2 regions of the Eionea flava genome follow, and region 1 is predicted to be linked to the other one. Evidence: predicted binding sites of a transcription regulator. Region 1 holds the regulator's gene; the other holds the start of a gene.
The links. The regulator LexA, encoded in region 1, represses DNA repair genes until DNA is damaged. The targets are predictions, from matches to a motif close to ACTGTNTNTANANACAGT.
Positions count from the first base shown of each region.

Region 2: the regulator LexA is predicted to act here: its motif matches at 1,286-1,303, upstream of recN (DNA repair protein RecN).

Region 1 is NZ_AP036018.1:1,440,878-1,444,301, reverse strand. It holds gene topA (type I DNA topoisomerase) at 1-246, shown strand, start outside; gene ACZ5O6_RS06350 (hypothetical protein) at 366-836, opposite strand; gene lexA (transcriptional repressor LexA) at 918-1,532, opposite strand; gene nagZ (beta-N-acetylhexosaminidase) at 1,859-2,899, shown strand; gene ACZ5O6_RS06335 (hypoxanthine-guanine phosphoribosyltransferase) at 2,935-3,424, shown strand, end outside.
Region 2 is NZ_AP036018.1:388,720-392,143, forward strand. It holds gene recN (DNA repair protein RecN) at 1-1,251, opposite strand, end outside; gene grpE (nucleotide exchange factor GrpE) at 1,581-2,189, shown strand; gene dnaK (molecular chaperone DnaK) at 2,335-3,424, shown strand, end outside.

The DNA of each region.
Region 1 (3,424 bases):
TTCTTATTTTCTGCACCGGTGGAAGACGATGCCGGTAACCCAACGTTAATACGCTTCAGTCGAAAAACAAAAGAGCAGTATGTGCAGTCAGAGATTGATGGTAAGGCAACCGGGTGGAAGGCTTTCTATGAAGGCGGGAAATGGGTGGCGACAGCAGCACCGGTGAAGCGTAAGGCTGCGCCTAAAAAGAAAGCAAGCCCTAAAAAGAAGGCCGCAGTAAAGAAAAAGGCCGCGCCTAAAAAGTAGGCTCTAACCAATAAAGTTAATGACTAAAAGCAGGCGTGCTTAACGATGCTTTTTGTGGGTTAACGTGCTGTTTCTATAGAATCATGGGTAAAAGCAGGTTATTTGGACGAGGTCGCCAATTATTTGCCTCGTCCGATACTGACTAGCACGCCATTGCAGTTGCCTTGTTGAGCCGCACTTTCCATGGCTAATACATCCGATGCGGAGAAGCATTCTTGTTCAGCAATCACTTGTGTACTTGTGCCTTGTGATAATGCTTGCCAAATAATCCAGCGGGCATCTTCGCGGTTTTCAACGTACACAATACGTAAAGAAGAAACATTAGCTCCTAGTGATAGCAGTTGCTGCTTGTCTATTCGCGCTGAGGTTATCCATGTGATCCATCGTTTATTTGGTTGTTGAGTTAGCGAAGCAACAATCGAGTTTGTGATGACGCGGTTGTCAGTAAAATTCGGCACAATAATTTCGGATATTGCTCTATGTTGACCGCGAGAATAAGCGCCTTCTGTTTGGCTATTAACATGTTGAGTATAAATGCCTGTATGGGTAAAAGCTGGCGATGTGTTTAGTGTTGCTGCTGCAAAATTCATGGGTTTCCCGCCTTGTATTATGTCCGGCTGCTTTGTGTACTTTTTCCCACTCCTTGGCAAATATCCTATAAGGTTTAACGATTAACTACGTCTGATAACGCCAACACTTAATCCTTCGATAGTGAAAGACTCTTGTTCTAAGTCGACAATGATGGGCTCAAACTCAGGGTTTTCTGCGATTAAGTGGACGATTTTGCTATTGTTTTCTCGTTGAAACCGTTTCACTGTTACTTCTTCACCGATACGGGCAACAACAATCTGTCCGTTGCTGATTTGTTGTGTTTGATGCACAGCAAGTAAGTCTCCGTCAAATATACCGACGTCAATCATGCTTTCACCGTTAACTTCTAAAAAATAGTCGGCACTCGGCTGAAAAAACTCACGAGGAATACTGCAGTGGTCTTGCACATGTTCTTCCGCAAGGATGGGGCTACCCGCTGCTACCCGCCCAACAATAGGAATGCCTGGATCGTTTGCGGTTTCGTCTACGGGTAGACGAATACCACGCGATGCACCGGGCACCATTTCAATGGCACCTTTACGAGCCAATGCTCGCAAATGCTCTTCCGCAGCATTAGCTGACTTAAACCCTAATGATTTCGCAATTTCAGCACGGGTAGGGGGGTAACCCGTTTCTTCGATATTCTGTTTGATCAACATAAGCACTTGTTCTTGTCGAGATGTTAGCTTAATCATGTGTTGCTCCAAGTTCACAGTTTTGTGAGGCCGTTATTCGATACGCTTATTGATTTCAGTATGCTTTTGAGCACTAAATCATCAATGAGTGCATGTTTTTTTATACAGTAGTTAGCTTTATACAGTGTTTTATACAGGGGTGCAAATATTTTATTTTTTTATCCTTTGGGCACTTTTTATATGAACCGTTACATGTTGCCGATTGGTATGAGACAGTTTGCGGTCTGTAACGCCAATGCTGTCTTTACAATCCTCTATTATTGCAGTTGACACTAGGCATGCAGAAACGTATGTTTCCTTTCCACTAAAATAATAAATGGTTTTTTATGTCTCTTGGCCCAGTCATTATTGATATTGAAGGAACGGCACTTACTAGTGATGATAAAAATTTACTTGCGCACCCTCTCGTTGGTGGTGTTATTTACTTTTCTCGAAATTATTCATCACCGGAACAAATAGCAGCATTGAGCAAAGATATTCGTCAATGCAGGCCGGATATTCTTATTGCTGTCGATCAAGAAGGAGGGCGTGTACAGCGTTTTAAAGAAGGCTTTACTCGTTTACCCGCGATGCAGCGTTTTTTGCCACTGTTTCGTAAGAATTCACAAGCAGCATTAGCATTGGTTGAGAATTGTGGGTGGTTAATGGCTGTTGAATTATTATCCGTGGGGGTAGATATTAGCTTTTCGCCGGTTTTAGATGTCGACGATAAGCAGTGCGATGTTATTGCTGACCGCTCTTTTTCTCCCAAACCTGAAGAGGTGACATTGCTTGCCGGTGCTTGGATGCGTGGCATGAGAGATGCGGGGATGGCAACGACGGGTAAACACTTTCCTGGGCACGGCAGTGTAGTCGGTGACAGCCATCTTGTCTCACCTATCGATAATCGCAGCTGGGATGAAATTTGTCACCATGACTTGATTCCATTTGCGGACTTATTACCCCAGCTACAAGCGGTGATGCCTGCGCATGTTATTTTCCCCAATGTTGATAAACATCCGGTCGGTTTTTCATCGCACTGGCTACAAAATGTTTTACGACAAAAGCTAGCTTTTGATGGTGTGGTATTTAGTGATGATCTCACTATGGAGGGAGCGGCTGTTGCCGGTAGCTATGGCGATCGTGCTATTTCTGCGTTAGAGGCTGGCTGTGACATGGTGCTTGTTTGTAATAACCGGGAGGGGGCTTTAAGTACTTTAGGCACTCTTGAAAACTATCAGTCCTTAACTCATGTTGAGCAAAGTCGAGAGCGTATTATGAAGATGAAAGCCCTCAAGCGTTGGAGTGTAAGCGCTTTAAAAACTAATAGCCGCTATATAAAAACCGCGGCCATTCTTAATGCAATGACAACCGGTACAGCATCATAATGACTCTATTACTGCGAAAAGAAAGGCAAAAATCTATGGCTTTATTAGAAGAGGCGGAAGAGTTATTTAATCTTCGACAAATTAATGAAGCGCTCGACGCCATGGCTCTTACTATTTCACAAGACTATATCGATAAAAATCCTCTTATTATCGGTGTGATGAATGGTGCTGTTGTGACTATGGGGCATTTGCTGCCCAAATTTGCTTTTTTATTAGAAGCAGATTACTGCCATGCGACACGTTACGGCGAGCATACTGCGGGTGGTGAGATTGCTTGGCTAGCTCATCCTAATAAGTCGTTAATGGGGCGACATGTATTGCTCGTTGATGATATTTTTGATGAAGGTGTTACGCTCAAGCATATTGCTCGTTACTGTAAGGATGAAGGTGCGTTATCAGTAAAGTCGGCGGTTTTACTAGAAAAGCACCATCAGCGCAAAGTGGATGATTTTACCGTCGATTATTCTGCGCTGTCTGTTGAAGACCGTTATGTATTTGGTTTTGGTTTAGACTACAAAGGGTATT
Region 2 (3,424 bases), 1.1 Mb from region 1:
GGTACTAATCATAAACTCAAGCTGATCAATTCCTTGTGGAGCGGCGTTATCTTCGTTGCTCGTGACAGCGACGATAAAGTCTGCGTTAGCCATAGCTAGTGTGGCGAGTTGCTGGTTGACTTGTTGAGTGAGTTGTTTTGCGGCTTTTTGGCGTTGTGCCGATAGTTTTTTGGCATGCTTCAAAAACGTTGTTTTGGCTTTCTCGGCATCGTCGGCTAATTGTGTGAGTGCATCGTCTCCACCAGACAGTGAATCAAGTTCTTCGGCGAGCGATAGGTGTGTTTGAGGTAATGCCTCCGGTGCAACATGGTGCTTGCGAGCGATCTCGTAGCAAGCAGAAAGGCGCTCACTGACTTCGTTTAAACGCTCAGGGTTAATGGTGGTGCTATCCACTTGATGTCGAATTTCGGCGTGGGCTTCTTCGACATGAATAAGTGCGTTGCTGAGTAATTGCTCGGCATTAGTGAGCGTCTTGCTTTTGGGCTTAATGTCGCCTAAAAGGCGCAGTGCCTGTGAAAGATTGGCTTGTAATCCATGTTCTTCATGATCGCAATATTCGGCAAGTTGCAGGCTTTTTTGGATAATACTTTCAGCGCTTTCTAGTGTTTGCTGCTCCGCTTCTAATAGTGGGAGTTCGCCATCACTTAGGTCTAGTTGGTCTAGTTCATCGACTTGGTAACGCAATAGTTGATATCGAGCACGTGTCTCATCGGCATTATCTCGATGAGTTATCCATTTAGCGTGTAGTGTTTGCCAAGTTTTATATGCTAGCTTAACCGTATCAGCAAGGTTTTGATGTTGTGCAAATTCGTCCAGTAATCGCAAATGCGTTTGTTTTGATAGTAGCGACTGGTGTGCATGCTGGCTATGAATATCAATTAAATGCTCACCTAGTGCACGCACTTGCTGCAAGGTGACCGGTTGAGCATTAATAAAGCAGCGAGAACGCCCCTCGGCAGTAATAACACGTCGTAACAGGCATTCATCCTCAACACTGAGATCATTATTAATGAGCCACTGTTTGGCATCGTGTAGGTCGTTTAACGAAAATGTGGCGGTAATATCGGCGCGTTCACTTCCGTAACGGACACGCTCAGCGTCAGCCCTTTCGCCCAGTGTCATTGCTAAAGCATCCAGTAAAATTGATTTCCCTGTACCCGTTTCACCGGTGATAGCGGTCATGCCAGAACGTAAGTCGAGATCCAGATGTTCCACTAAGGTGAAGTTGTTGATCGTAATGTGTGTGAGCATGACGGACTCTCTTGGGGTAATGTGGTCAACGATACATGTTTGTTTATACAGTATTTGTGGGCGACTGCCAACTATTTCATCTCCGTTGTTGTGCTGCTTCTAGATGGGTATTATTTTTTGGGGTGTTGGGCGAGTTAGATGAGGGTGAGCTAAAAAGTCATTAGAAAATATAAGGCAATGCTTGAATCTGCATAAATCGTCCTTATATATGCGGCAGTAGAATTTGCTGAGGCTTGTAGCTCTCAGCGGTTGGTTACTTGAAAAAGCGCTTCTTTAAGAGTCGATATCAATGCTAGCGCTTAGCGAGAAAATATAATTAAGTAGTGGAGATGCCTGTGACTAATGAATCAGAAGATAAAGTAATCGATGAAGTGTCGTCGAGCGACACGCCATCAGACGCTGTTGAAGAAGCCGTAGATACGGCCGATGGCATTGACGACAGTCGTGCCGATAATGACAGCAGCGATATTGAGCAAGAAGATTCTGTTGGCGATGTATTGAGTGAAGAAATAGCGTCCCTTAAAGAGCAGGCGCTGCGTGCGCAAGCAGATGCCCAAAATACGCGTCGACGAGCAGAGCAAGATGTAGAAAAAGCGCGCAAATTTGCCTTAGAAAAATTTGTTTCTGATCTATTGCCTGTGGCAGATAACTTAGAGCGTGCTATTGCTGCGGGCAATCCAGAAGACGAAACACAAAAAGCAGTGATTGAAGGTGTGGAGCTAACGCTTAAGTCGCTGCAGGATACTCTTAAAAAGCACAAGGTCGAGATGGTTAATCCCGCCGGTGAGCCATTTGATCCTCAGCTACATCAAGCGATGACCATGGTGCCTAACCCTGATATGGAACCGAACACCGTGATGGACGTGTTCCAAAAAGGTTACACATTAAATGGTCGTCTCGTGCGCCCAGCTATGGTTGTAGTATCTAGCGCGCCTTAAGATTTTTTTTCATTGGCCTTGAAATTACTGATCGCAGGCCAATATTAGAACCAACGAAAAAAATCCCTGTAAAAAGGATGGTTTTTCGACCCTTTTATAATCCGTGTACATCGTACACAACAGGTAAATTTAGTGGAGACCCCTAATGGGTAAAATTATTGGTATTGATTTAGGTACAACCAACTCATGTGTTGCTGTGCTGGTAGATGGTAAAGCAAAAGTTATCGAGAATGCAGAAGGTGATCGTACGACGCCTTCTATTGTGGCATTTACAGACGATAGCGAAATCTTAGTGGGTCAAAGCGCTAAGCGTCAATCGGTCACTAACCCTTCAAATACACTTAACGCCGTTAAACGTTTAATCGGCCGTAAATTTAAAGATGATGTTGTGCAAAAAGACATCTCTATGGTGCCGTATAAAATCGTTGGCGCAGATAACGGTGATGCTTGGGTAGAAATTAAAGGCGATAAAAAAGCACCGCCACAAATTTCTGCAGAAGTATTGAAGAAAATGAAAAAAACTGCCGAAGACTACTTAGGCGAAACCGTTAGCGAAGCGGTAATTACTGTACCCGCTTACTTTAATGACTCGCAGCGTCAAGCCACTAAAGATGCAGGTAAAATTGCGGGTTTAGAGGTTAAGCGTATTATTAACGAGCCAACCGCTGCTGCGTTAGCTTACGGTATGGATAAAGAAAAAGGCGATAAAACCATCGCAGTTTATGACTTAGGTGGTGGTACTTTTGATATTTCAATTATCGAGATTGCCGACGTTGATGGTGAGCACCAATTTGAAGTGTTAGCCACTAATGGTGATACCTTCTTAGGTGGTGAAGATTTCGATATGCGTTTAATCGAATATCTTGCGGACGAATTTAAGAAAGACAGTGGTATCGATCTTCATAACGATCCATTAGCACTACAGCGTTTAAAAGAAGCCGGCGAAAAAGCCAAAATCGAGTTGTCGTCTAGCCAGCAAACCGAAGTTAACTTGCCTTACATCACGGCTGATGCGACAGGGCCTAAGCACTTGGTGGTTAAGCTGACACGTGCAAAACTAGAGTCATTGGTGGAAGAGTTGGTAGCACGCACTATCGAGCCATTAAAAGTTGCATTGGCTGATGCTGACTTATCCGTTGGTGAAATCGACGATGTTATCTTGGTTGGTGGTCAAACACGTATGCCTTTGGTTCAAGCAAAAGTTGCCGAATATTTTGGTAAAGAGCCACGTAAAG